Regions from separate parts of the Streptacidiphilus alkalitolerans genome, predicted to be linked through region 1. Evidence: riboswitches for the same ligand, from Rfam matches in the RefSeq annotation. Region 1 holds a riboswitch; each other region holds the start of a gene.

The links. Region 1 has a riboswitch for cobalamin ahead of ACEZDG_RS22660 (ribonucleoside-diphosphate reductase subunit alpha). Riboswitches for the same ligand answer to the same signal wherever they lie in the genome.
Region 2: linked by a shared signal. The riboswitch ahead of cobI (precorrin-2 C(20)-methyltransferase) and the one ahead of ACEZDG_RS22660 (ribonucleoside-diphosphate reductase subunit alpha) in region 1 are both predicted to bind cobalamin.
Region 3: linked by a shared signal. The riboswitch ahead of ACEZDG_RS27955 (prenyltransferase/squalene oxidase repeat-containing protein) and the one ahead of ACEZDG_RS22660 (ribonucleoside-diphosphate reductase subunit alpha) in region 1 are both predicted to bind cobalamin.
Region 4: linked by a shared signal. The riboswitch ahead of ACEZDG_RS30935 (cobalamin biosynthesis protein) and the one ahead of ACEZDG_RS22660 (ribonucleoside-diphosphate reductase subunit alpha) in region 1 are both predicted to bind cobalamin.

Annotation. Positions count from the first base shown of each region.
Region 1 covers NZ_JBHEZX010000010.1:64,796-71,862, reverse strand. Annotated here, with positions in the region: gene ACEZDG_RS22690 (glycoside hydrolase family 3 protein) at 1-70, shown strand, start outside; gene ACEZDG_RS22685 (GntR family transcriptional regulator) at 170-931, shown strand; gene ACEZDG_RS22680 (DUF3311 domain-containing protein) at 1,122-1,427, shown strand; gene mctP (monocarboxylate uptake permease MctP) at 1,424-3,058, shown strand; gene ACEZDG_RS22670 (histidine phosphatase family protein) at 3,163-3,939, shown strand; gene ACEZDG_RS22665 (hypothetical protein) at 3,940-4,677, opposite strand; cobalamin riboswitch at 4,829-4,969, shown strand; gene ACEZDG_RS22660 (ribonucleoside-diphosphate reductase subunit alpha) at 5,111-7,067, shown strand, end outside.
Region 2 covers NZ_JBHEZX010000018.1:76,689-83,755, forward strand. Annotated here, with positions in the region: gene ACEZDG_RS30960 (cobyrinate a,c-diamide synthase) at 1-70, shown strand, start outside; gene ACEZDG_RS30965 (hypothetical protein) at 60-1,106, opposite strand; gene ACEZDG_RS30970 (ATP-binding protein) at 1,364-3,829, opposite strand; cobalamin riboswitch at 3,887-4,032, shown strand; gene cobI (precorrin-2 C(20)-methyltransferase) at 4,107-4,853, shown strand; gene cobM (precorrin-4 C(11)-methyltransferase) at 4,850-5,659, shown strand; gene cbiE (precorrin-6y C5,15-methyltransferase (decarboxylating) subunit CbiE) at 5,656-6,933, shown strand; gene cobJ (precorrin-3B C(17)-methyltransferase) at 6,930-7,067, shown strand, end outside.
Region 3 covers NZ_JBHEZX010000014.1:206,283-213,349, forward strand. Annotated here, with positions in the region: gene ACEZDG_RS27930 (glycosyltransferase family 4 protein) at 1-1,157, opposite strand, end outside; gene ACEZDG_RS27935 (TetR family transcriptional regulator) at 1,349-1,993, shown strand; gene ACEZDG_RS27940 (ferredoxin) at 2,022-2,252, opposite strand; gene ACEZDG_RS27945 (aldehyde dehydrogenase) at 2,252-3,724, opposite strand; gene ACEZDG_RS27950 (MBL fold metallo-hydrolase) at 3,888-4,937, shown strand; adenosylcobalamin-variant (AdoCbl-variant) riboswitch at 5,032-5,102, shown strand; gene ACEZDG_RS27955 (prenyltransferase/squalene oxidase repeat-containing protein) at 5,163-6,458, shown strand; gene ACEZDG_RS27960 (SCO2322 family protein) at 6,461-7,067, shown strand, end outside.
Region 4 covers NZ_JBHEZX010000018.1:63,158-70,224, forward strand. Annotated here, with positions in the region: gene ACEZDG_RS30920 (alpha/beta hydrolase family protein) at 1-1,097, opposite strand, end outside; gene ACEZDG_RS30925 (NAD(P)/FAD-dependent oxidoreductase) at 1,309-2,736, shown strand; gene ACEZDG_RS30930 (hypothetical protein) at 2,903-3,127, shown strand; cobalamin riboswitch at 3,206-3,330, shown strand; gene ACEZDG_RS30935 (cobalamin biosynthesis protein) at 3,456-4,415, shown strand; gene ACEZDG_RS30940 (cobyric acid synthase) at 4,412-5,920, shown strand; gene cobN (cobaltochelatase subunit CobN) at 5,950-7,067, shown strand, end outside.

The DNA of each region.
Region 1 (7,067 bases):
CCGGGTGTGCGGTGTCGCCGCCGCCGAAGCACTCGCCGGGGCGACTTCAGGAGCGATCAGGGTCGCCTGACAACCTGTCTGCGATCGTTCGGCATGCCACCATGAGTGCCGCAGGAGTACCGAGATGCCGGTGAGAGCCGAGGAACAGGAACAGGGAGTGGGAACGGCGATGACGACCGAAGGGGGTCCCGACGTGGAATCGGCCGGGGAGGGTACCGTCACCGCACGCGTCCCCAAGTACTACCGGCTCAAGCGGCACCTGCTGCAGATCACGCAGACCCAGGCGCCCGGCACCCCGGTGCCGCCCGAGCGCACCCTCGCGCTGGAGTTCGAGACCTCCCGGACCACGGTGCGGCAGGCCCTGCAGGAACTGGTCGTCGAGGGCCGGCTGGAGCGGATCCAGGGCAAGGGCACCTTCGTCGCCAAGCCCAAGGTGTCCCAGGCGCTGCAGCTGACCTCGTACACCGAGGACATGCGGGCGCAGGGCCTGGAGCCCACCTCGCGGCTGCTGGAGGTCGGCTACATCACCGCCGACGACCGGCTGGCCGCGCTGCTCGACATCCGCCCCGGCGGCCGGGTGCTCCGGGTGGAGCGGCTCCGGCTGGCCAACGGCGACCCGATGGCGATCGAGGCGGCCCACCTCTCGGCCAAGCGGTTCCCGGCGCTGCGCCGCAACCTGGTCAAGTACAACTCGCTCTACTCCGCCCTGAGCGAGGTGTACGGGGTGCACGTGGCCGAGGCCGAGGAGACCATCGAGACCTCGCTGGCCACCCCGCTGGAGGCCGGACAGCTGGGCACCGACGTCGGGCTGCCGATGCTGCTGCTCTCCCGGCACTCCTTCGACGCCGCCGGCGAGCCGGTGGAGTGGGTCCGCTCGGTCTACCGCGGCGACCGGTACAAGTTCACCGCCCGACTGCGCCGTCCGGACTGACCGTTCGTCAGTACGGGTGCCCCGATCGCCTTCCGCGGTCGGGGCACGTGTGTTTGGGTGCGATCCGTCCGCGTGTGCGCCGTATGCCCACCCCAAGATCCCGCCGATTCCTGTATCCACACGTGACGTGAGCCCGACAACGGCTTAGATTCCAGGGGTCCGCTGTCCACCCGCCCTCGGAGCCGCATCCATGGCCGACACAGCACCCCCCTCCGCGCCCGCGCGCCTGCCCGTGGTCACCCCCACCCGGATCGCCTGCGCGGTCCTGCTGGCCGCCCCGTTCGTGGCCCTGATCTGGGTCAGCTCCTACTCCAGACTCGATCCGGCCCTGCTCGGCATCCCCTTCTTCTACTGGTACCAGCTGGCCTGGGTGGTGGTCTCCGCGCTCTTCACCGGCGCCGCCTACCTGCTGGTGCGCCGCGAGGAGAAGCGGCGCGGGGCGGTCTCCGCCGGGGAAACCGCCGGGGAGTCCGCCGGGGAAGGGGCCGCGGGATGAACGCCGTCAGCTTCACGGTCTTCCTGCTCTTCTTCCTCGCCGTCACCGGGGTCGGCTTCTTCGCCGCCCGCTGGCGCCGCCCCGAGAACGCGCTGCACCTGGACGAGTGGGGCCTGGGCGGACGCGGCTTCGGCACGGTGGTCAGCTGGTTCCTGCTCGGCGGCGACCTGTACACGGCGTACACCTTCATCGCCGTCCCCGCCGCGATCTACGGCATGGGCGCGTCCGGCTTCTTCGCCGTCCCGTACACGATCATCGCCTGGCCGCTGGTGTTCCTGTTCCTGCCCCGGCTCTGGTCGGTGGCCAGGAGCCGCGGCTACGTCACCCTGGCCGACTTCGCCCGGGGCCGCTTCGGCTCCCGCTACCTGGCCCTGGCGGTGGCGCTGACCGGCATCCTCGCCACCATGCCGTACATCGCGCTGCAACTGGTGGGGATCCAGGCGGTGCTGGACACCATGGGGGTCGGCGGCTCCAGCGGCTGGTCCAAGGACCTGCCGCTGCTGATCGCCTTCGCGGTGCTGGCCGCCTACACCTACTCCTCCGGGCTGCGGGCGCCCGCGCTGATCGCCTTCGTCAAGGACACCCTGGTCTACGTCGTGGTGATCGTGGCGGTGATCTACATCCCGATCCGGCTCGGCGGCTACGGCCACATCTTCCACGACGCCGCCGCCTCGCTGGCGCAGACCAACCCGGCCACCGGCCAGCCCAAGGGCTCGTTGATCCCCGGCCCCAAGGCCCAGTGGTCCTACGCCACCCTGGCCGTGGGCTCGGCCATGGCGCTGTTCATGTACCCGCACTCGGCGACCGGTGTGCTGGCCGCCAAGGACCGCAACACCGTGCGGCGCAACCTGGCGATCATGCCGGCCTACTCGCTGATGCTCGGACTGCTCTCGCTGCTGGGCTTCATGGCGCTGTCGGCCGGCATCGGCAAGGGCGTGAAGGGCTACAACACGCAGCTCGCCGTGCCGCAGCTGTTCCAGCAGATGTTCCCGTCCTGGTTCGCCGGGGTGGCCTTCGCCGCGATCGGCATCGGCGCGCTGGTCCCGGCCGCGATCATGTCCATCGCCGCGTCCAACCTGTTCACCAGGAACGTCTACCGGGAGTTCATCAAGCCCGCCGCGACCCCGGCCGAGGAGACCAGGGTCGCCAAGATCGTGTCGCTGCTGGTCAAGCTGGGCGCGCTGGGCTTCGTGCTGGGCATCGACAAGCAGTTCTCGATCCAGCTCCAGCTGCTCGGCGGGATCTGGATCCTGCAGACCTTCCCGACCGTCGTCAGCGGGCTGATCGGTTGGGGCAAGCACAGGTCGCGCTGGTTCCACCGCTGGGCGCTGCTGGCCGGATGGGCCGCCGGAATGGCCTACGGCACGTACAAGGCCTTCGGCATCCCCGCACCCGGCAAACCGGGGTCGCACTTCGGCGGCAGCAACGCCGCCATCCCCGGCATCGGCCAGCTCGGCTACATCGGCGTCACCGCCTTCGTGCTCAACCTGGCCGTGGCCGCCGTGCTCACCCTGGTCCTGCGCGCCCTGAAGCAGACCGACCTCCCGGACGAGACCAGCCCGGCCGACTACCTGACCGAGGCCGCGCCCCCTTCCGCGCTCACTACCTCGGGCGCACCCCTCGCTCCCTGACGCACCCCCTTTGCGCCCCCCTCGCGGGCCGCCGCTCCCGCACACTGGGAGCGGCGGCCCGTACGCACCTCCGCGCCGGGCCGGACGACCCGCAGGGGGAACCCGTGGAGCTCACCGACCATCACCACCTCAGCCAGCCCGCGCTGTCGCAGCCGCAGGCCGGTCCGGCCCTCCCACGCCCGCTCTCGCTCACCGTCACCCGCCACGGCCAGAGCACCGCCAACGCCGCCTTCGCCGCCGCCGAGGCCGCCGGGGCGCTGGACACCGGCATCACCTGCCGGGACGCCGACCTCACCCTGACCGCCCTGGGCCGGGCCCAGGCGAGCGCCCTCGGCCGCAGGCTGGCCGCCCGTACCGAGGGGCCGCTGCCGCACAGCCTGTGGGTGTCCCCGTACCTGCGGGCCCAGGAGACCGCCGAGCTGGTCGTCGCCGAGATCGACCGGGCCGGGCTGCCGCTGCCCGCGGTCCGCACCGACGAGCGGCTGCGCGACCGCGAGCTGGGCATCCTGGAGATGGTCACCAAGGCCGCGATCGAGCTGTACCACCCGGCCGAGGCGGCCCGCCGCCGCCTGCTCGGCGAACTGCGCTGGCGCCCCCCGGGCGGCGAGTCGCTGGCGGACGTGGCCCTGCGGCTGCGCAGCCTGCTCCGCGACCTCTACGAGGCGGAGGAGTCGCGCCGGGTGCTGCTGGTGGCCCATGACGCGGTGGTGCTGATGCTCCGTCACATCCTGGACGACCTGGACGAGGCGGCGATCCTCGCCGTGGACCGGGCCGGCACCGTCGGCAACGCCTCGATCACCCGTTGGTCCCGCACCCCGTCCGGCCGGCTCGCGCTGGACTGCTACAACACCACCACGCACCTGGACCAGCGGACCACCTGACTAGCGGACCCGGCGGCGGCGGGAGAGGGCCAGCAGGCCCGCACCGCCGCCCAGGCACAGCAGCGAGGCCCCGGCGGCCACCGCCGTCCGCGGCGGCCCGCCGGTCTCCGCCAGCTGCGGCGCGCCGCTCGGCCGCCGGACCTGCCGCAGCACCCGGAACAGCCGGGGGTCGGAGATCCCCACCGGCAGCGCCGCGGTCTCGCCCTCCAGCGTCACCGGCGCGTAGCCGATCGCCATGGTCACCCACTGCCCGGTCGGCGCGCCGGTGGAGAACCGCATCCGCAGCGGCACCGCCGCCTTCCCGCGCGCCGCCAGGGACAGCCCCTGCGCCGGGCCGACCAGGCCCATCAGCACGCCGTTCTCGGCCACCATGGCGGACCCGTGCCAGCCGCCGCGTCCGGTCCGCCACTGCATCCGCACGTCCCCCCGGCGCAGCGACCTGCCCCGCGAGCCGAACACCACCACCGGGAGCACGCCGGCGCAGCGCGCGGGCGTGCTGTTCCCGGCCTTCAGGGTGAACCCCGACCAGGACCCGCCGGCGTAGTAGACCTTGTGCAGCTTCTGGTAGGCCAGCGCCAGCGACGGCTTGGTGAAGGTGGCCGGATCCAGCCCGCAGACCCGTACCGCCGGGGCCGCGGTCGCGACCGCCTCCGCCGTCCCGGCCGTGCCCGCCAGTAGCAGCCCCGCGGCGACCCCGGCCGCCATCCCGCGCCGCACACCCGTCCCGAGCACCGTCATCCGGTCCTGCCTCGCTCCCGCTCACGCGCGGAGGGCCTGACGCCCCCGCGAACACTCCCGAATCTGACACATCGACAGATGCCGCGCCTTCCGGCAGCGCTGCGGGGGTGACTGCGTGCACTCGCGACACTACATGTAGGGGTGCTTCTGGAAAGCACCCCTACATGTATGCTCATCTCGCTGACGACGCAGGGGAACCCGGTGCGACTCCGGGACTGCCCCGCAGCGGTGAGCGGCCGTACCCAGGTATGCGCCCGCGAGTCCGAGTACCTGCCGACAGCTCGTTCCGAGGACACCCCGGGACGACGTACGTCCGGGCCTCGCGGGTGGGCCGGGGACGCGTTCCGTGCTGCCTCCGGCGCAGCGACGTCGCGCTCCCTCCTGCCTCCCGTCAGCGGCCCACCGCCGACCGGCCGCCAACGAGGAGCGCACAGTGACGATCACCGAGACCGCAGCGACGACAGCAGTCCCGCACCAGGGCGACAGCCCCGACTCCCCCGGCACCACGCTGCTGCGCGTCCTCACCGAACGCTCCCCCGACCTCACCGAGGTGGACCCCGGCCGGGTCGCCGCCGCCGCGCTGCGCGGGCGCAGCTCCGTCGCCGACTACGCCGAGCTGCGCGGCCTGGCGATCGAGGCAGCCGCCGGGCTGATCGCCGAGGACCCGCAGTACTCCCGGCTGGCCGCCCGGCTGCTGGCCGAGGAGGTCCGCGAGGAGGCCGCGGGGCAGGGCGCGACCTGCTTCGCCGCCTCCATCGCGGTCGGCCACCGGGAGGGCCTGATCGGCGACGGGACCGCCGCGTTCGTGGCCGCCCACGCGGAGGCACTGGACGCGGTGGTCGACTCCGCCGCCGACGACCGCTTCGAGTACTTCGGCCTGCGCACCGTCTACTCCCGCTACCTGCTGCGGCACCCGATCACCCGTCAGGTGCTGGAGACCCCGCAGCACTTCCTGCTCCGGGTGGCCTGCGGGCTGCAGGTAGGAGGTGTGGAGCGCAGCGACTCGGACAAGGGTGGCGGCGGGCGGCGGGCGGGCGGCGTCGAATCCGTGGCGGAGGTGGCCGAGCTGTACCGGCTGATGAGCCGGCTCGAGTACCTGCCCTCCTCGCCCACCCTGTTCAACTCCGGTACCCGGCACCCGCAGATGTCCTCCTGCTACCTGCTGGACTCCCCGCAGGACGAGCTGGACTCGATCTACCAGCGCTACGCCCAGATCGCCCGGCTCAGCAAGCACGCCGGCGGCATCGGCCTCTCCTACAGCCGGATCCGCTCCCGAGGCAGCCTGATCCGCGGCACCAACGGCCAGTCCAACGGCATCGTGCCGTTCCTGCGCACGCTGGACTCCTCGGTCGCCGCGGTGAACCAGGGCGGCCGTCGCAAGGGCGCCGCCTGCGTCTACCTGGAGACCTGGCACGCGGACATCGAGGAGTTCCTGGAACTCCGCGACAGCACCGGCGAGGAGGCCCGCCGCACCCACAACCTCAACCTGGCGCACTGGGTCCCGGACGAGTTCATGCGCCGGGTGGACGCCGACACCGAGTGGTCGCTGTTCTCCCCCGGCGACGTGCCCGAGCTGGTCGACCTCTGGGGCGCCGAGTTCGACGCCGCGTACAGCAAGGCGGAGGCGGCCGGCCTGGCCATCCGCAGCATCCCGGCCCGTAGCCTCTACGCCCGGATGATGCGCACCCTGGCGCAGACCGGCAACGGCTGGATGACCTTCAAGGACGCCTCCAACCGCGCCGCCAACCAGACCGCGCTGCCCGGCCGGACCGTGCACTCCTCCAACCTGTGCACCGAGATCCTGGAGGTGACCGACGACGGCGAGACCGCGGTCTGCAACCTGGGCTCGGTCAACCTGGGGGCGCACCTGCTGGACAGCGGCGAGATGGACTGGGAGCGGCTGGACTCGACCGTCCGCACCGCGGTGACCTTCTTGGACCGGGTGGTGGACATCAACTTCTACCCGACCGAGGAGGCCGGGGTGTCCAACGCACGCTGGCGCCCGGTCGGCCTGGGGGTGATGGGCCTTCAGGACGTCTTCTTCAGGCTCCGGTTGGACTTCGACTCGGCCGAGGCCAGGGCGCTGTCCACCAGGATCTCCGAGCGGATCATGCTGGCCGCCTACGAGACCAGCGCCGACCTGGCCGAGCGGCTCGGCCGCCACACCGCCTACCAGGAGACCCGCGCCGCCCGCGGCCAGCTGCACATCGACCACTTCGAGACAGCCCCGGTCTGGGGCGAGCGCTGGGACGCGCTGCGGGCCCGGATCGCCGGCACCGGCCTGCGCAACTCGCTGCTGCTGGCCATCGCGCCGACGGCGACCATCGCCTCCATCGCCGGTGTCTACGAGTGCATCGAGCCGCAGGTCTCCAACCTCTTCAAGCGGGAGA
Region 2 (7,067 bases), on a different contig from region 1:
GTACCTGCATCTGCACTGGGCCGGCGGCCCGCAGATCGCCACCCGGCTGCTGCGGCAGCTCAGCGGTTGATCCGGCGCAGCCGCTCCCGGCCGTAGGCGCGCAGCAGGAACGGCAGCCGGTAGCGCTGCGCCCCCGCGCCGTAGGAGACCAGCACCGAGCTGCGGATCAGGCCGAACCAGGCCTGCTCGAGCGCGTACCCGGTGAGGTCGCGGCCGGTGCAGGCCTGCTCCGCCTCGGCCAGGTCGAAGCCGACCGGGACCGCGGAGAGCCGGGCCCAGAGCAGCCGTTCGGCGCGGGTGCAGAGGTCGTGGCTGCCCTCGACCGCCGCGCGCAGGGTGCGGTCGGGCAGCCGGTCGCCGCAGTCGGCGGCCCGGTCCGGGGGCAGCGCCACCGGCGCCAGCCCCAGCAGTCCGGCCGGGCGGGACACCTCGGACATCAGCTGACGCGGGCTCAGCTGGGTCAGCCGTCCGGCCGCGAGCTCGATGGCCAGCGGGTTGCGGTCCAGCAGATGGCAGAGCGGCAGCGCGTCCAGGTGTTCGAGACCGCTGCGGGCGAAGGCCGGGGCGCCGAACTGGCGGGCCCGGGTGCAGAGCAGGGCGGTGGCCGGGCCCTCGGCCAGCGGTTCCAGCCGCTGGACCCGCTCGTAGCGGGATCCTGGGGTGGCCCGTCCGACCGCGAGCACCACCAGGTCGGGGCAGGCGTCGATGAGGTACTCGATCCCGGCCGCGGCCCGGCCGAGCAGCCGCTCGCAGCCGTCCAGCACCAGCAGGGTGGGCTCGGCGCCCAGTCCCTGGGCCAGCGCGCCGAGTTCGGAGCCGTCGTCGCGGGCCCGGATGCCGAGGGCGTAGCCGAGGGTGCCGGCGAAGAGCTCGGGGGCGTGCAGCGCGCCGAGGTCCACGGTACGCACCCGGCACGGACGCAGCCGCCGGGCCTCGGCGGCTGCCGCGGCGGCCAGCCGGGACTTGCCGACGCCGGCCGGCCCGGTCAGCGCGACCAGCCGATGGACGGCCAGCGCACGGGTCAGCGCGGCGAGTTCGCGCCCGCGGCCGAGCAGGGTGTCGTCGGTGGGGCAGGGATCGGAGGGGACGGCTGCTTCGGTGGTCATGGCGGCGTCCTGGCGCTCGGGGTCGGTGTGACCGGCCGCGGCACCCTCTTTCCAGCGGACCGGGGGAGCCCTTTCTGAAACGGCGGATGCCGCGGCGGACGCCGGCCGCCCCCCGTTACCGTGACCAGAGACCCTTGCGGACCCCCTGCTGTACGGCGTCGGTGCGACCTGACGTGATCTCAGGGTCGCCCGGCCGCGGCGGCCCGGCATCGGTAACCGGCCGATCCGGGTATACCTAGATCTGCGAAGGTACGTACCTACGCGGTGGGTTGGGAGCGGGCGACGACCGCGGCGATCTCGGTGCGCGAGGAGGCGCCGAGCTTGGCCAGGATGTGCTCGACATGGGCGTCCGCGGTGCGCTTGGAGATCACCAGCAGCTCCGCCACCTGACGGTTCGACAGCCCCCTGGCGACCAGCTCGGCCACCTCCCGCTCCCGGCGGGTGAGGGTGTCCGCGCCGGTCTGCGGCGGCTCCTCGCGGGGGGCGGGGAGCAGCAGGTCGGTGTCGGACAGCGCGGAGCCGACCACCAGGTCCAGGTCCGCCTCGGCGCCCAGCCGGTGCCGGCGCTCGAAGCGGTCCTCGCCCAGCGCGTCCCTGGCGGCCTGCTCGGCCGCCTCGTGCACCCCGCGCATCTCCCGGACGCCGCTGAGCGGCTGTCCCGACCGCTTCCAGCAGACCCCGGCCGCGCCCAGCAGCCAGGCGGCCCGGTCCGGCCGCTCGGCGCGGACCGCGAGCCAGGCGAGCACCTCGAGGGCGTAGGCGATGCCGGTGGGCTCCCCCAGCTCGGCCTTGGCGGACAGGGCCTCCCTGGCGGTGGCGGCGCAGTCGGCGGGGTCGCCCCCGCCGTCGGGGTGGTCGGGGCTGTCGAGGTTGTAGAGGCTGAGGGCCCGCCCCACCAGCAGGTAGCCGCGCAGCCAGCGCTCGCCGGGGACGTCGGCGAGGGCGGCCAACTGGTGGTCGAAGGCGGTGATGGCGGACGCGAACTTCCCGGCGAGCAGTCGGCTGAGGCCCAGGTGCAGCACCATCAGGGCCTCGGCGGTGGGGTCGCCGCCGAGTGCGATGTGGCTGAAGACCTGACGCATGTGCAGGTCGACCGCGTCGTGGTCGCCGCGCCAGCCGGCCGACTGGGCCAGGAAGTGGTGCGCGTGGGTGCGCAGCCGGTCGTCGTCCAGCGCCTCGGCGATGGCCAGCGCCTCGTTGAGGCCGTGCAGGGCGGTGTCGTGGTCGCCCCGGAAGAGGGAGAGGTTGGCGGCCCAGCTGAGCGCGAGCGAGCGCGCCGCGGTGGCTTCCGGCTGCCTGGCGAGGGCCCGGTCGAGCCAGTAGCGGCCCTCGGCGAGCAGGCCCGAGCAGACCCAGAACTCCCACAGCTCGGTGGTGAGGGCCAGCGCCTCGTCGGGATCCCGGCTGTGGTGCTCGACGCAGAAGTCGATGGCGGCGCGCAGGTTCTCGATCTCCAGCAGCAGCCCGCGGAACAGCGGGACCTGGTCGTTCGTCAGGAAGCGGGCGCGGAAGCGGCCGACCGCGGCCCGGTAGTGGTCCAGGTGCCTGGCCCGGACCCCGGGCTCCTCGCCGGTCTGCGCCAGCCATTCGCCGCCGTACTCGCGGATGGTGTCCAGCAGCCGGTAGCGGGTGCCCTCGGACGGTTCGTCGACTCGTAGCACCACCGACTTGTCGACAAGTCCGATCAGGTGCTCGACCACCTCGTCCGGGTCCAGTTCGCCGCCCGCGCAGACCTGTTCCACGGCCGCCAGGTCGAAGCTCCCGGCGAAGACCGAGAGCCGGGCCCAGAGCAGCCGCTCCTCGGGGGTGCACAGCTCATGGCTCCAGCCGATGGTGGTCCGCAGCGTCTGGTGCCGGGGCAGCGCGGTGCGCCGGCCGCCGGTCAGCAGCCGGAACCGGTCCTCCAGCCGGGCCGCCAGCTGCTCCAGCGGGATCGCCCGCAGCCGTACCGTGGCCAGTTCGATCGCCAGCGGGATCCCGTCCAGCCGGCGGCAGAGCGCCAGCACGTCGCCCCGGTTGGCCTCGGTGAGCCGGAAGCCCGGCAGCACGGCCGCCGCCCGCTGGGCGAACAGGGCCACCGCTCCCCCGCCGTCCGCCTGTTCCGGCTCGACCGGCAGCGGCGGGATCACCAAGGTGTGCTCGCCGGGGACGTCCAGCGGCTGGCGGCTGGTCGCCAGTATGCTCACCCCTGGCGCGTCCCGCAGCAGCAGGTCGGCGAGCATGGCGCAGGCGTCCACCAGGTGCTCGCAGGTGTCCAGCAGCAGCAGGATCGAGCGGTCGGCCAGGTAGTCGGTGAGGAAGTCCAGCGGCGGACGGACCGTCTGGTCGGTGATGCCGAGGGCCACGCAGACCGCCCGGGGCAGCAGTTCGGCGTCCTTGAGGCCGGAGAGTTCGACCAGGAACACGCCGTCCTGGTAGCGCCGCTGCGGCGGCTCGCGCAGCGCGGCGGCCGTGCGCAGGGCGATCCGGGTCTTGCCGACGCCGCCGGGTCCGGTCAGGGTGACCATCCGGGCCTGGTTCAGCAGCCTTTCCACGGACGCCAGTTCGACCCCGCGTCCGACAAAGCTGGTGACTTCGGCCGGAAGGTCCCCGGCCCGCTTGCCCTGGACGCCGAAGGTCATGCCCACCTCACATGCATCGCCGGTACCCGCCGGTCCGATCGTATCGGGACGGTCCGCTTCCGCGCCGGTGATCAGCGACAACTGCCGGTCGACGTGGGTCATCCCACAGGCTGCCGGGCCCGGTGCCGGTTGACTGGCCACCGGCGGGCGTGGTGGGATTTCGAGGCCTGATACGGCGGCAATGATGAGGAAGTCCGGTGCGAATCCGGCGCGGTCCCGCCACTGTCACCGGGCGGCGCGCCCCCTCCGCACCGGGGTGCGGTCGTCCGCGAGCCAGGAACTCTGGCCGCCGTCACCACGACACGGGGCGCGGACCCCGAGTGAGGACTACACCCATGCGCTGCCGCGCCCTCGTGCCCTTCTGCCTGCGCGCCGTCCGGTGACGCCGCGTCCGTCGGCGCCGCTGCTGACCGGTGTCGGGATGGGGCCGGGAGATCCCGAGCTGGTCACCGTCAAGGCCGTTCGCGTGCTGCGCGAGGCCGCCGTGATCGTGGTGCCGGTACTGGACAGCGGTGAGACCGGACGCGCCGAGGCCACCGTGCTGCAGCACACCGAGCCAGGGGCGAAGGTCGAGCGGATCGTCTTCGCGCTCAACGAGCGCGAGGACCGGGCCAGGCGCGAGGCCGCCTGGGACGCCGCCGGGGCCCGGGTCGCCGAACTGCTGCGCGAGCACGGAAGCGTCGCCTTCGCCACCATCGGCGACCCCAATGTCTACTCCACCTTCACCTATCTCGCGCAGACCCTGCGACCGCTGCTGCCGGAGCTGGTGGTGGAGACCGTGCCCGGCATCACCGCGATGCAGGACCTGGCCGCGCGCAGCGGCACCGTGCTCGCCGAGGGCACCGAGCCGCTCACCCTGGTCCCGGTCACCGCCGGGTCCCAGGTGCTGCGGGACGCCCTGGCCGGCCCGGGCACTGTGGTCGCCTACAAGTTCGGACGGCTGGCGGCGCAGGTCACCGCCGCGCTGCGGGAGACCGGCCGGGACGGGACCGCCGTCTGGGGCTCCTCGCTGGGCCTGCCGGACGAGCGGATCCGCCCGGCCGGGCACCCGCTGGACGGCCCGCTGCCCTACCTGTCGACCCTGATCGCACCCGCGACCCGTACCCGCCGTGGAGGCAAGCTGTGAGCGATCGACCTGTCGGCAGAGTGACTTTTGTCGGCGCCGGGCCGGGCGCCGCCGACCTGCTGACGTTCCGTGCGGCGCGGGCGATAGCCGAGGCCGACACGGTGATCTGGGCGGCCAGCCTGGTCCAGGCCGAGGTGCTTGAGCACGCCCGGGCGGATGCCGAGATCCTGGACTCCTCGCTGATCGCGATGGAGGACGTGCTCGCGGTCTACCGGCGGGCCGCGGCCGAGGGCCGGAAGGTGGCCAGGATCCACTCCGGCGACCCCTCGCTCTGGGGCGCGGTGCAGGAGCAGCTGGACCGCTGCCGCGAGCTGGGCCTGCGGACCGAGATCGTGCCCGGGGTGTCCTCGTTCGCGGCGGTCGCCGCCATCGCGCAGCGGGAGCTGACCATTCCCGAGGTCGCCCAGAGCGTCATCCTGACCCGGCTCGGCGGCGGCAAGACGCCGATGCCGCCCGGCGAGGAGGTGCGCGACTTCGCCCGGCACGGCACCACCATGGCGATCTTCCTCTCCGCGGCCCGGTCCAAGCAGCTGGTCGAGGAGCTGACCGCGGGCGGCTACCCGCCGGAGACCCCGGTGATCATCGCCTACCAGGCCACCTGGCCGGACGAACTGGTGCTGGAGGGGACGCTGGAGACGCTGGAGGCCACGGTCAAGGAGCACCGGCTGTGGAAGCACACCCTGTTCCTGGTCGGCCCGGCCCTCGCCGCGACCGGCACCCGCTCGCACCTCTACCACCCCGGCCACTTCCACGGCTTCCGCCGGGCCGACCCGGCCGCGCGGCGGGCCCTGCGCGGTACGCAGTGACCTCCGCCGCAGCGCCCTCCGCCCCGAGGATCACCGTGCTCGGCGCGGCGCTCGCGCCGGAGCACCGGGCGCTGGTCGACGGCGCCGCGCTGGTGCTGGGCGCCCGGCGGCACCTGGACGCGGCGGGAGTGCCGGCCACGGCCGCGCGCGCGGTGGTGCTGGGACCGCTGGCGCCCGCGCTGGACCGGGTGGCCGCGGCGGCGGGACCGGTACTGGTGCTGGCCTCGGGCGACCCCGGCTTCTTCGGCATCGTCCGCGCCCTGGCCGAGCGCTTCGGCCCGGAGGCGCTGGCCGTGCGGCCCGGGGCCGGCAGCGTCGCCGAGGCCTTCGCCAGGGTCGGACTGCCCTGGGACGACGCCGTGGTGGTCAGCGCCCACGGCCGGGACCCCCGTACCGCGTTCAATGTCTGCCGGGCCCAGCGCAAGGTCGCGGTGCTGACCGCGCCGGGCGCGGGCCCGGCCGAGATCGGCGCGGCGCTGCTGGCCGTGCCCGGGGTGGAACGGCGGCTGGTGGTCGCCACCGACCTGGGCGGTCCCGGGGAGTCGGTGCGGGAGCTGACGCCCGCTCAGGCGGTCGGCCAGGACTGGCCGGGGGTGCATGTGGTGCTCTGCCTCGGACCCGGCGCGGGAGTCGGCGCGATGCGGGCGCTGGCCGGGCCGGAACGGCCCGCCGAGGGCGGCTGGGGCCTGCCCGAGGACGCCTTCGAGCACCGCGACTCGCTGGTCACCAAGGCCGAGGTCCGCGCGCTGGCGCTGGCCCGGCTGGGGCCCCGCCCCGGCGAACTGGTCTGGGACGTCGGCGCCGGCAGCGGCTCGGTCGCGGTGGAGTGCGCCCGGCTCGGCGCCGCGGTGGTCGCCGTGGAGCGGGCCGAGGACGGCGTCGAACGGGTCCGCGCCAACGCCGCCGCGCACGGGGTGGACGTCGCGGTGGTCCACGGCAGCGCCCCGCAGGCGCTGGACTCCCTGCCGGAGCCGGACGCGGTGTTCGTCGGCGGCGGCGGGGCCGATCTGCCCGCCATCGTCACCGCCTGCGCCGCGCGGGCCCGGCGGACCGTGGTGGTGACCCTGGTCGCCCTGGACCGGGTGGCCGGGGTGCGGGCCGCGCTGCGGGCCGCCGGCTTCACCGCGGAGGGTGTGCAGCTCCAGGCGTCGCGGCTGGCGCCGCTGCCCGGCGAGGTGGTCCGCCTTGCCGCCGTCAATCCCGTTTTTGTGCTCTGGGGCACCAGAATCAGTCTGGCCACCGGAGTTGACCCAACGTCAGGAGCACACACGTGATCGGCCTGATCGCCGCCACCGCCGCAGGCCGCCGGGCCGCCGTCGACCTGGCCGAGTCCCTCGGGGACTGCGTCCTCTACGAGGAGGGCTCGGTCTCCGCCTCGCTGGAGCGGGCCTGGGAGGAGTGCGCGCAG
Region 3 (7,067 bases), on a different contig from region 1:
AGGGCGGCGGCGAGCGCGCCGGGGTCGCCCGGCGGGACGGCGAGACAGGTCTCGCCGTCGGTCCCGGCCACCTCGGGGATGGCGCCGCCGGTGGTGGCGACCAGCGGGGTGCCGGTGGCCATGGCCTCGGCGGCGGGCAGCGAGAAGCCCTCGTAGAGCGAGGGGACGCAGGCCACCTCGGCGCTGCGGACCAGGTCGACGAACGCCGCGTCGTCTATTCCGCCGCGGAACTCGACGACCCGCTCCAGGCCGAGTCGACGAATCGCTTCGGCGACCGGGCCGTCGTCACGCCGCCGGCCGACCACGACCAGGTGCGCGTCCCGCTCGGTGCGGACCTTGGCCAGCGCCTCGACCAGGTGGATCAGGCCCTTGAGCGGCACGTCCGCGCTGGAGGTGGTGACGATCCGTCCGGGCACGACCGGCACCGAGGGGTCCGGCGACCACATCCGCACATCCGCACCGATAGGCACCACATGCACCCGCTCCGGACGGACGCCGAGGTGCTCGGTGATCTCCCGGCTCGAGCTCTGCGAGACGGTGAGCACGGAGTCGAGCCGCTGGGCGACCCGCCGCTGCATCCGGGTGAAGCCGTACCAGCGGCGCACCGAGAGCCGCCGCTTCAGGCTGTCGGCGGCGGCGAGGTCGAGCTCGCGGTCCACGGTGATCGGGTGGTGGATCGTGGTGACCAGCGGGAAGCCGATCCGGTCCAGCCCGAGCAGGCCGTAGCCGAGGGTCTGGTTGTCGTGCACCACGTCGTAGCGGCCCCGGTGCAGGGCCAGGTGGCGCCGGGCCCGCATGCTGAAGGTCAGCGGCTCGGGGAAGCCGCCGCTGCGCATGGTGGCGTACTCGACCACGTCGGCGAGGCTGCGGTACTCGCCGGGACGGGGGTTCCGGAACGGGTCGGGCTGCCGGTAGAGGTCCAGGCTGGCGATCTCGGTGAACCCGAGCCGGCCGACGCCCGCGCCCTCGACCGGGTCCAGCACCGGGTACGGCTGCCCGCCCAGCACCTCGACGTCGTGCCCGAGCCGGGCCAGCTCGCGGGAGAGATGGCGGACGTAGACGCCCTGGCCGCCGCAGAAGGGGTTGCCCTTGTAGGACAGCAGCGCGATCCGCAGCGGCCGGTCAGCGGGTACAGCGTCCCGCACAGCACTGGTCACCTTGGATTCTTCTCCTCTGTCGTCCCCGGCTCAGGGTAATCTAGAACACGTTCCAATGATGCGGAGCATGGAGACCTAGAGATTACCGGTCCGTAGGGTTCTTCTCGGCCCGAGGCAGGTGATTCGCGCCACCACCGGACTCTGCGCCATCATTCGGGGCAACCAGCACCACCTGACGGGGGGAGCGCCCGATGACGATCAGCCCCAGCCCCAGCCCGGACCCCAGCCCGCGCCAGAGCCCCGGCCCGAACCCGGGCCCCCGGACCGTCGCCGTGCCGCCGCTGACCGAGCGGCAGGAGGCGCGCCGCCGCCGGATCCTGCACACGGCCGCCCAGCTCGCCTCCCGCGGCGGCTTCGACGCGGTGCAGATGCGCGAGGTCGCCGAGAGCTCGGGGGTGGCGCTGGGCACGCTCTACCGCTACTTCCCCTCCAAGGTGCACCTGCTGGTCGCCACCATGCAGGACCAGCTGCAGCTGATGCAGGTCGCGGTGCGCAAGCACCCGCCGTCCGGGGAGACCCCCGCGGCCCGGGTGACCGAGACGCTGATGGGGACCTTCCGCGGGCTGCAGCGCGAACCGCAGCTGGCCGAGGCCATGGTCAGGGCGCTGACCTTCGCCGACCGCTCGGTCAGCGCCGAGGTGGACCAGGTGAGCCGGCTCACCGCGGTGCTGATCACCGAGGCGATGGGCCTGGACCACCCGCCGACCCGGGACCAGCTCGCCGCCGTCCGGGTGATCGAGCACACCTGGCACTCCGCGCTGGTCACCTGGCTCTCCGGCCGGGCCTCCATCGCCCAGGTCAGGATCGACCTGGAGACCGCCTGCAAGCTGCTCTGACGGCGCGCACGGGGTGAAGGCGACGGGTTCAGTCCGGCGGGAACACCGGCTCGCTGCTCCCCGCCAGGTGCAGCGCGATCGCCTCCACCGGACAGCTCTCCGCCGCCGCCAGCAGCGCCTCCGAGGCGTCGGCCTCGTCCTGGACCGGGTGCGACTGCCGCACCGAGTCCAGCCGGAAGCCGTCCGGCGCCGAGGCCGCGCACAGCCCCGAGCCGATGCAGACGGAGCGGTCCACCTCGACCCGCCAGCGGTCGCCCATCAGCCCTCCTGAACGGGTGCGGTGTAGCCCTGGGGCAGGTGGATGGTCTTGGACTCCAGGTACGAGTCGAGCCCCTCCGGGCCGAACTCGCGGCCGATCCCGGACTGCTTGTAGCCGCCGAAGGGGCCCTTGAAGTCCAGGCTGAAGGTGTTCACCGAGTACGTCCCGGTCCGCACCTGCCGGGCCACCTCGATGCCGTGCTCCACGTCCCCGCACCAGACGCTGCCGGAGAGGCCGTAGTCGGAGTCGTTGGCGATCCGCAGCGCGTCGGCCTCGTCCTCGTAGGGGATCAGGCAGACCACCGGGCCGAAGATCTCCTCACGGGCCACCCGCATCCGGTTGTCGACCCCGCCGAGCAGCGTGGGCTCCACGTACCAGCCGTGCGCCTCGGCGGCCGGGACCCCGCCGCCGGTGAGGACCTTGGCGCCCTCCTCCTGGCCGATCCTGATGTAGTCCAGGTTCCGCTGCTGCTGACGGCGGGTCACCAGCGGGCCGACCTGGGTGGCCTCGGCCAGCGGGTCGCCGACGACCAGCGCGCCCACCGCGGCGACCAGCCGCTCGGCGATCTCGTCGTAGCGGGACCGCGGGGCCAGGATCCTGGTCTGCGCCACACAGGCCTGGCCGTTGTTCATGTAGGCCGAGCTCATCAGATTGGCGACGGCCTGGTCCAGGTCCGCGTCCGGCAGCAGGATCGCCGCCGACTTGCCGCCCAGCTCCAGGGTCACCCGGGTGAGGTGGCGCGAGGCCACCTCCATGATCCGCTTCCCGGCCGGGACCGATCCGGTGAAGGAGACCTTGTCGACCCCCTCGTGCCCGACCAGGTACTCGCTGACCTCGCGGTCGGCGGGCAGGATGCTGAGCACGCCCTCGGGCAGCCCGGCCGCGCCGACGATCTCGGCCAGCAGGTAGGAGTCCAGCGGGGTCTCCGGCGAGGGCTTGAGGATCACCGAGCAGCCGGCGATCAGCGCCGGGGCGAGCTTGGCCGCCGCCACGAACTGCGGCACGTTCCAGGGCACCACCGCGGCCACCACGCCGACCGGCTCCCGGCGGACCAGGATCGGCCCGAGGGCGCCGGCCCGGTGCTCCTCGAAGGCGAACGCGCGGGCGGTGGCGATGGCCGAGTCCCAGATCATCATCGGCCCGTAGGCCTGGGCCAGGATGCTCCAGGAGTAGGGGGAGCCGTTCTCCGCGCTGATCACCCGGGCGATCTCGTCGGCCCGGGCGGCGATCCCGTCCCTGATCCGCTCCGCCACCGCGAGCCGCTCCTCCAGCGGCAGCCGCGACCACGGGCCCTGGTCGAAGGACTTCCTGGCGACGGCGACGGCGCGGTCGACGTCGGCCCGGGAGGCGTGCGGGACCCGGCCGATGACCTCCTCGGTGTGCGGCGAGACCACCTCGATGACGTCCTGCCCGGCCGGGGCCACCATCTCCCCGCCGATGAACAGTTCGCCGTACTCCACTAGCTCGGTCATGGCGGTCCTCCGGATCGACATCTGACGAACCGTCACTTGGCGGTTGATAGAACTGATATCAGTTCTACTTATTGAGGGCAACGGTCGTGCAGTAGGCTCCCCGACTAGTTGTGCCAAACAAGTAACATGTTCTAGATTCTGTGCGCTCGGAGAGGACGGCAGCATGCCCGCCCACGAGACCCCCGCAAGGGTCCCCGCCCCGGCACCCGCCACCCAGGACATCGGCGGAGGAGTCTGGAGCATCACCGTCCCGATCCCGGACAACCCGCTCCGCTACACCCTGGTCTACCTGCTGGAGAGCGACCGCGGCCCGGTCCTGGTGGACACCGGCTGGGACGACCCCACCGGCCGCACCGCCCTCGCCGAGGGCCTCGCCGCGGCCGGCTTCGCCCTCGCCGACGTGCACGGCGTGATCGTCACCCACCACCACCCGGACCACCACGGGCTCTCCGCCCACGTCCAGGAGCAGTCCGGTGCCTGGATCGCGATGCACGCCGCCGAGGCCGCCGTGGTCCGCGCCCTGCACGAGAGCAGCCCCACCCACTGGCTCGGCCGGATGGCCGAGCTGATGCGCGACTCCGGCGTCCCCGATGAGCACCTGGCCGCGCTCAGCAGCTTCGGCAGCGGCAAGGCCCCGCTGGCCACCACCCTCCCGGACCGTGAGCTGGTGCACGGCGAGTCGGCCGGAGTGCCCGGCCGCGACCTGCGGGTGCTCTGGACCCCCGGGCACACCCCCGGCCACGTCTGCCTCTACCTGGACGAGCCGGGACGGCCCACCCGGCTGCTCTCCGGCGACCACCTGCTGCCGACGATCAGCCCGGTGGTCAGCCTCTACCCGGAGAACCAAGGGGACGAGCCGGCCGACCCCCTCGGCGACTTCCTCGACTCACTGGAACGGATCGCCCTGCTGGCGCCGCAGGAGGTGCTGCCCGCGCACCAGTACCGCTTCGCGGACGCGGCCGGCCGGGTCGGCGAACTGCTGGAGCACCACGCCCTGCGGCTCGCGGAGCTGCACGTCCAGCTCCAGCGGGAGCCGCTGACGCTGTGGCAGTGCGCGATGGGGATGCACTGGAACCGGCCGTGGTCGGAGCTCGGCTTCGTCTCCCGCCACCTGGCCCTGTCCGAGGCCGCCGCCCACGTCCGCCGCCTGGTCAAGACCGGCCTGGCCGAGGAACTGCAGGGCGCCGAGCCGCTGCTCTACCGCGCGACCTGAGCGGGACCGGTGGGTTGCCCGCGGCCGGGGCGCGTCGGGGCGGGGCGGAGGCGGCCGGATACAGTGGCCGCACAACTTGATCTGCTTGATCCGCCTCCTGACGGGGGAAGCCGGTGCGATTCCGGCGCTGACCCGCAACCGTTCAGCCGGAACACCCGTCAGGAAGCGAGCGGCCCCGTCGAGGTCTACGGTCGCCCCCCGCTCTTCGAAAGGCACCACCACATCATGTTCACCGCCGCCCGTCTGGGCGCCGTCGCGCTGACCGCCGCCGCCGTGCTGGCCGGTTCGGCAGCGCCCGCGCTCGCCGCCACCGCCAGCCCGGTCCCCGTTCCCGCCGGGCTCTACGGCAAGAGCGACCCGACCTACGACGGCGTGTGGCGGCAGGGCCTCAGCCTGCTCGCCCTGCACACCCAGGGGGTCACCCCGGCCGACTCGGCGATCAGCTGGCTGACCGGCCAGCAGTGCGCGGACGGCGGCTGGCCGTCCTACAACGCGGACCCGACCAAGGCGTGCACGGCGACGACCGAGGACAGCAACGCGACCTCGTCGGCGGTGCAGGCCCTGGTCGCCCTCGGCGGCCACGACGACGCCGTGACCAAGGCCGTGGCCTGGTTCAGGACCGTGCAGAACAAGGACGGCGGCTGGTCCTACAACCCCGGCACCCCGAGCGACGGCAACTCGACCGGACTGGTCGTCAGCGCCCTGTACGCGGCGAAGACCGACCCGGCGACGGTGACCAAGGACGGCAAGTCCGCACTGGACGGCCTGCACGGCTTCCAGCTCGGCTGCACGGCGGCCACGGCCGTCCAGGGCGCCTTCGCGTACCAGCCGGACAAGGCGGGCAAGCTGGTCGCCAATGACTTCGCCAGCGCGCAGGCGGCGCTGGCCGCCGGTTCCGGCTCCCTCCCGGTGGCCGCGCCGGCCTCCTCGTCCGCCTCCTCGTCCGCCTCCGCCCCGTCGTCGGCCTCTTCGTCGGCCCCGTCGTCGGCGCCCGCGGCCAACTGCTCGGACTCCAAGGGCGCCGCGTCCCAGTACCTGGCGCGGCAGCTCAGCTCCGGCAGCGGGCACCTGACCACCCAGCTGGCCGGTGCCAAGCCCGCGCCCGACTACGCCGGCACCGCCTGGGCCGCGCTCGCGCTCGCCAACAACGGCCGGTCCGACGACGCCAAGCAGGCCGTCGAGTGGCTGCGCCAGAACGGCGCGTCCTGGGCCCAGGGCAACGGCACCCCGCAGGCGACGGCCCTCGCGCTGATGATCCTGGACGCCAGGGCGACCGGGATCGACCCGCAGCGCTTCGGCACTGCCGACCTGGTCGCCCAACTGGAGGCGACCGGCCCGGCCCCGGCCGCGACCCCCGCACCGTCCTCCAGCGCGAGCGCGAGCGCCTCCGAGAAGTCCGACAAGTCCAGCAATGCCAGCTTCTCCGCCTGGTGGCTCATCCTGGTCGGTCTGGCCGCAGGCGCCGGCATCGGGATCTACATCAGCTACAGCCGCAAGACCCGCACCCGCCCGCGGCCGTGACCATGCATGTCAGAGCTGTGTGGCGCGCTGCGGTGGTGGCGGTCCTGGCCGTCGCCGCCGGGCTGATGTCGCTGGCGCCTGCTTCGGCGTCCAGCTACCGGTACTGGTCGTTCTGGGAGGGAACCGGCAGCGGCTGGACCTACCAGTCCGCCGGGCCCAACACCTACCGTCCGGCGGACGGTTCCGTCGACGGCTGGCGCTTCGGCGTCAGCGCCGACAGCGCGGACGGCGTGAAGCCGGGCCGCGTGCCCGACTTCGCCACCGCCTGCGCCGGAACCCCGGCGGTCAGCGGCAGGAAGCGGGTCGCGGTCGTGATCGACTACGGGACGCCGGCCGACGCCCCGTCAGGTTCCACGCCACCCGTCCTGGTCACCAAGTGCGGTGTGCTCGCACCGGACGCGACCTCGGCGCAGCTGCTGGCCCAGGTCGCCCCGCCGCTGCGCTACAACAGCGACGGGATCCTCTGCGCCATCTCCGGGTATCCCAGCACCGGCTGCGGCGACGTGGTGAGCGGCACGAACGGTGCCACGGCGACGTCCACACCCGCCGCGTCCACAGCTGCCCCGTCCACACCTGCCGCGTCCGCCGCCCCGACCTCCGGTCCCGCCT
Region 4 (7,067 bases), on a different contig from region 1:
TCGTAGCGGGCGGGATCGGCGTTCCAGAGCGCCTCGTGCTCGGCGTCGGGAAACTCCTCGTAGATCACGAGGTCATCACGGCGCCCCGCGAGCCGGCGGGCCGGGCCGACCGGGGCGACGGTGTCGTCCGAGCCGTGCAGCAGCAGCACCGGGGCGTCCAGGCCCTCTCCGAGCGCCGCCCGGTCCAGCCGCTCCGGGTCGACGCCGGAGCGGCCGAGCGCCGCCCGCACGCCCAGCTCGGCCAGGAAGGGCGGCACCCCGCGCCGGGTGGCCCGGCGGCGCACCGTCCCGCGCCAGTCCAGCACCGGCGAGTCCAGCACCAGGCCGCGGACCGCCGCCCGGTGCTCGGAGCGGACCGCGGCCTGCAGCGCCATGGTCGCGCCGGCCGACCAGCCGAGCAGCACGATCCGCCGCGCGCCGCCGTCCAGGGCGAACCGGATCGCGGCGTCGACGTCGTGCCACTCGCTGTCGCCGAGGTGGCTCAGGCCGTCCGGCGAGCGCGGGGCGCCCTCGTCATTGCGGTAGGTCACGGCCAGCACCGGGACCTTGAGCTGGTCCAACAGCGGCAGCAGCGGCAGCACCTGACGCCGGTCCAGGCCGCCGTGCACCGCGATCAGGCACAGCGCGCGGGCGCCGGGCAGGAACCAGGCCGGCAGCGGGCCCAGCTCGCCGGGCACCTCGATCTCCGAGAACTCCAGGCCGAGCGAGCCGAGCGGATCCCCGGTGAACAGCTGCGGGGTGATCCGGACGGTGCTGCCGACGGCCAGCGGGCTGCCGCCGAGGGTCTGCACCGACTCCAGCCGGCGGGTGACGGTCTGCGCGCCGGTCGCGACCACCGCGCCGACCACCGCGCGCCCGCCGGACCACTCCAGGCCGTAGCGGCCGGGGCGCTGGGTCTCCCAGGAGCGGGTCAGCTCTACCTGGCCCGCGGCCACCGAGTGCACCCGCAGGCCGCCCGCGGCGGCGGGGCTGCCGCCGCCGGGGCGTACCGAGTAGTCGGAGACCACCCGTCCGGCGACCAGGGCCGCCGCGCCGGCGCCGACGACGGCCGCGCCGGTCCCGACGGCGGCCACGGTCGCGGTTCTTCCCCAGCGCATGTCGCTCCCAACCGTCGGTCCCCTGCCCGTACCAGGGCCACTGCCCGTTCTGGTCCATCCCAATGCCGCGCGGGCCGGTGCGCCAGTGGTGCGCCGCCATCCGACGGAGTGTCCGACTCGACCGGCCGCACCTGACACTGTGTGCATTGCCGCTGGTCCGGGGCGTGAGTAGCGTGCCGGGCACCATTCCCGGCTCGGAAGCAGGTCCCCCGTGGGCACGACCGCCACTGCCAACGGCAGTGTCTCGTTCTGGTACTCGGCCATCGGACTCCCCACCCCGCGTCCCGCCCTGGACGGCTCGGCCGAGGCCGACGTCTGCATCGTCGGCGGCGGCTACACCGGTCTGTGGACCGCCTACTACCTGAAGAAGGCCGTCCCCGGGCTCCGGATCACCGTCCTTGAGCAGCGCTTCTGCGGCTACGGCGCCTCCGGTCGCAACGGCGGCTGGCTCTACAACGGCTTCGCCGGGCGCGGCGCCTTCGCCCGGCAGTACGGCAAGCCCGGCGCGATCGCGATGCAGCAGGCGATGGACGCCACGGTGGACGAGGTGATCGCGGTCTGCGCGGCCGAGGGCATCGAGGCGGACATCGTCAAGGGCGGGGTGCTGGAGGTCGCCAGGACCCCCGCCCAGCTGGAGCGGCTGAGGGCCTACGTCGAGAACGAGCACTCCTTCGGCGAGACCGACCAACTGCTGCTCGGCCCGGCCGAGACGGCGCAGCGGATCGCCGTGGCCGGGGCGCTCGGCGGCAGCTGGACCCCGCACGGCGCCCGGATCCAGCCGGCCAAGCTGGTCCAGGGGCTGGCCCGGGTGGTCGAGGCGCTGGGGGTGACCGTGCACGAGGACACCACGGTGACCGAGATCGTCCCGGGCGGGTCGGGCGCGCCGGCCCGGGCGGTGACCGCGCGGGGCACCGTGTCGGCCCGGTTCGTGCTGCGGGCCACCGAGGGCTTCACCGCGGCGCTGCGCGGCGAGAAGCGGTCCTGGCTGCCGATGAACTCCTCGATGGTGGTCACCGAGCCGCTGCCGGCCTCGTTCTGGGAGGCGGTGGGCTGGTCCGGGCGGGAGACCCTGGGCGACATGGCGCATGCCTACATGTACGCGCAGCGCACCGCCGACGACCGGATCGCACTGGGCGGACGCGGCGTCCCGTACCGCTTCGGCTCGCGCACCGACAACGACGGGACCACCCCGCAGCGGACCGTGGACCAGCTGCGGCAGATCGTCACGGACTTCTTCCCGGCCGCCGGCTCCGCCGCCGGCGAGGTGCGGATCGACCACGCCTGGTCCGGGGTGCTCGGTGTGCCCCGGGACTGGTGTTCGACCGTGGACCTGGACCGGGCCACCGGGCTCGGCCTGGCCGGAGGCTATGTCGGCAGCGGGGTCAGCACCACCAATCTGGCCGCGCGCACCCTGCGCGACCTGGTGCTGCGCGAGCTCGGCAGCGGCTCCGACACCGCCCTGACCGGGCTGCCCTGGGTCGGGCACCGGGTCAGGGCCTGGGAGCCCGAGCCGCTGCGCTGGATCGGCGTCCACGGCATGTACGCCGCCTACTACGCGGCGGACCGGCAGGAGCGCGGCGGGCGGGCGGGCACCTCGCCCATCGCCAAGGCGGCGGACGTGGTCTCCGGGCGGCACTGAGCCGGGCCCTGACCTGGGCGCTGACCTGGGCGGCAACCCCGGGAACTGACTCTGCGGAGTCGGCTCGGGACACTCCGAGATGCGGATCGGGCGAGTCTGGCAGACCCTGGAAACCGGGGGAAGCCGGTATTCGGAAGACCGCAGCACTCGACACCTTGGGGTGCCCATGCCTGTCCTTCTGTGCCTGATCACCGCTCCACTCGGCCTCGCCGTCCTGCTCGGCATGTCCTGGTTCGAGGACCATGTCCTGCGCCCGCCCACCAGCCCGGTCGACCTGGTGGTCCAGAACGAGTCGACCGTGGAGCTGCTGCGCGCCGTCCGCGCGCCGCTGCAGCTCCCGGCCTCGACCGCGCCCCCCGCGCTGCCGCAGAGCGGGGACACCGCGGCCTGACCCCGGCCGTCCGACCTGTGTTGACGGTCGGTCGGGCGGCGTGGTGGGATCGAGCGCCAAGCTGTTCGGAGGCATGGAGAGGAAGTCCGGTGAAGGGGGAGACCCCCAGTCCGGCGCGGTCCCGCCACTGTCACCGGGGAGCGTCCCCGAGGTTCTGATCACCGGAACCCCGGGGACGCGTCGATCCGGGAGCCAGGAGACTCTCGCCCCCGGTTCGTCGATCCAGGGCGCGGACCCTGAGTGAGGACATCCACGCCATGCGCGCTGCCCTGCCGCCACCACCCCCCGGTGCCGTCCCCTTCCCCGCTCAGCCTCCCCGCTGACCGCCGTGCGCGCGAGCGCGGCCACCACGACAGCACTCGGCCTCCTCCTCGGCCACGCCGCCGATACCGTTTTCGGCGATCCCCGGCGCGGGCACCCGGTGGCCGGATTCGGACGGGCCGCCGGAGCGGCCGAGCGCCGGCTCTGGCGGGACCGCAGGGACACCGGAGCGCTGTTCACCGCGCTCTGCACGGGCTCGGTGGCCGGGGCCGCGCTGCTGGCCGACCGCGCCGCCGCCCGCACCCGCACCGGCTCGGTGCTGCTCACCGCCGCCGCCACCTGGACCGTGCTCGGCGGCGCCTCCCTGGTACGGGAGGCCAGGACCATCGGCGCCGCGCTGGAGGCCGACGACCTCGCCGCCGCCCGGGCCCGGCTGCCGTACCTGTGCGGACGCGACCCGGAGGGGCTGACCGAGCAGCAGATCGCCCGCGCGGTGGTCGAGTCGGTGGCCGAGAACACCGCGGACGCGGTGGTGAACGCGCTGGTCTGGGGCGCGGTCGCGGGGGTGCCCGGGCTGCTGGTCTTCCGCGCCGTGAACACCCTGGACGCCATGGTCGGCCACCGCTCGCCGCGCCATCTGCGCTTCGGCTGGGCCTCGGCCCGGCTGGACGACCTGGCCGGCTGGCCCGGGGCCCGGCTGACCGCGCTGCTCACCGTCGCCGCAGCCGCCGCCGGGGGGCGGCGGGGCGGCGAGACCTGGCGGGTCTGGCGCCGGGACGCCTCGGCGCACCCCAGCCCCAACGCCGGGCAGGCCGAGGCGGCCTTCGCGGGCGCGCTGGGGGTGCGGCTGGGCGGCACGCTCAGCTACGGCGCCCGGGTGGAGCACCGGGCGGTGCTGGGCGCCGAGCTGCCAGCGGTGCGGGTCGAGGACATCGAGCGGGCCTGCGTACTGTCCCGGCGGGTCGGGCTGCTGGCGGTCCTCGCCACGGCCGGGCTGAGCCTGCTGCTGCGAAGGGGACCGCGATGAAGGGCCCACTGCGCGGATCGCTGCTGGTCGCGGGCACCACCTCGGACGCCGGGAAGAGCGTGGTCACCGCCGGGATCTGCCGCTGGCTGGCCCGGCAGGGGGTCGCGGTCGCGCCGTTCAAGGCGCAGAACATGTCGCTGAACTCCTTCGTCACCAACGACGGCGCCGAGATCGGCCGGGCCCAGGCCATGCAGGCCGCGGCGGCCGGGGTGGAGCCTGAGGCGGCGATGAACCCGGTGCTGCTCAAGCCCGGGGCGGACGGGCGCAGCCAGGTGGTGGTGCTGGGGCAGGCGGTCGCCGAGGTCGGCGCGCTGGACTACCGCGAGCGCAAGCCGGCGCTGCTGCGGATCGCCCTGGACTGCCTGGCCGACCTGCGCGCCCGCTACGACGTGGTGGTCTGCGAGGGGGCCGGCTCCCCCGCCGAGATCAACCTGCGGGACCGGGACATCGCCAACATGGGCCTGGCGGTGGCGGCCGGCCTGCCGGTGGTGGTGGTCGGCGACATCGACCGCGGCGGCGTCTTCGCCGCCATGTACGGGACGCTGGCGCTGCTGTCCGCCGAGGACCAGCGGCACCTGGCCGGGTGGTTCGTCAACAAGTTCCGCGGCGACGTGCGGCTGCTGAAGCCCGGTCTCGACATGCTGGAGCAGCTGACGCACCGTCCGTCGCTGGGGGTGCTGCCGATGCTGCCGGGGCTGTGGCTGGACGCCGAGGACTCGCTCGGCCTGGCCGGGCTGCTCGACCGCGCGCCCGGCGCGGCGGCGGTGGGCGGCGAGGTGCTGCGGGTGTCGGTGCTGCGGCTGCCGCGGCTGTCCAACTTCACCGACATCGACGCACTGGCCCAGGAGCCGGGGGTGCTGGTGCGCTGGGCCACCCGCCCGGAGGAACTGGCGGACGCCGACCTGGTGGTGCTGCCGGGGACCAGGGCCACCGTGGCCGACCTGGCCTGGCTCCGGGAGCGGGGCCTGGACGCGGCGCTGGCCCGGCGGGCCGCCGAGGGACGCCCGGTGCTGGGGGTCTGCGGCGGCTACCAGATGCTGTCCCGGACCATCACCGACCAGGTGGAGTCCCGGGCGGGGGTGGTCGCCGGACTGGGGCTGCTGCCGGTGCGGGTGGAGTTCGCGGCGGCCAAGACGCTGGCCCGGCCGGTGGGTTCGGCCTACGGGGAGACCGTGGCCGGGTATGAGATCCACCACGGCGTGGCGACGGTGGAGGGTGGGCAAAGCTTCTTGGACGGCTGCCGGGAGGGGGCGGTCTGGGGGACGACCTGGCACGGGGCGCTGGAGAACGACGGCTTCCGGCGGGCGTTCCTGCGCGAGGTGGCCGCCCTCGCCGGTCGGGACTTCACCCCCGCTCCCGACACCAGCTTCTCGGCCGCCCGTGAACGGCAGTTGGACCTGCTCGGGGACCTGATCGAAACGCATGCGGACACCGATGCGCTGCGACGGCTGATCGAGGGCGGCGTGCCGTCCGGGCTGCCGTTCGTACCGCCGGGCGCGCCGTGAAACCACTGACTACTGGAGGAGCCGTCCCCATGGACGACGCAACACAGTCCGAGGCGGCGACCGTGCTGCTGCTGTCCACCGCCGACACCGACCTGCTCGCGGCCCGCGCCTCGGGCGCGGACTACCGGATCGGCAATCCGACCCGGGTCGAGGTCGGCGAAGAGCTTCGTGGACTTGTCGACGGCGCGGACGTGGTCGTCGTGCGCCTGCTCGGCGGACGGCGCGCCTGGGAGGACGGCCTTGCGCAGATCGCCGCCTCCGGGGTGCCGACCGTGCTGCTCGGCGGTGAGTCGGTGCCGGACGCGGAGCTGATGGGGATGTCCTCGGTCCCGGCCGGGGTGGTCGCCGAGGCGCTGACCTACCTGGTCGAGGGCGGCTCGGCGAACCTGGCCGAACTGGCGGCCTTCCTCTCCGACACGGTGCTGATGAACGGCGCCGGCTTCGCCCCGGCGCAGCCCATGCCCCAGTACGGCATCAGCGGCGCACGGGAGTTCGAGGCCGGACGGCCGACCGTGGGGGTGCTCTTCTACCGGGCCCACGAGCTGTCCGGGAACACCGCCTTCGTGGACACCCTGTGCGCGGCGGTCGAGGCCCGCGGCGGCAATGCGCTGCCGGTCTTCTGCGGCTCGCTGCGCGGGGCCGACGCCGAGCTGTTCGCGCTGCTGGGCCGCTGCGACGCGGTGGTGGCCACGGTGCTGGCCTCCGGCGGCACGGTCGCCGCCGAGGCGTCAGCGGGAGGGGCCGAGGAGGCCTGGGACATCGGCGCGCTGGCCGAGTTGGACGTCCCGGTGCTGCAGGGGCTGTGCCTGACCTCGACCAGGGCCGCCTGGGAGGCGTCCGACGCGGCGCTGTCGCCGATGGACGCGGCGATGCAGGTGGCCATCCCGGAGTTCGACGGGCGGCTGATCACCGTGCCCTTCTCCTTCAAGGAACTGGGCGCGGACGGCATCCCGGTCTACGCCGCCGACCCGGAGCGGGCCGGACGGGTGGCCGGGATCGCGCTGCGGCACGCGGCGCTGAAGCACAAGCCCAACGCCGAGAAGAAGATCGCCGTCGTCTTCACCGCCTACCCGACCAAGCACTCCCGGGTCGGCAACGCGGTCGGCCTGGACACCCCCGCCTCGGCGGTCCGGCTGCTGGACTCGCT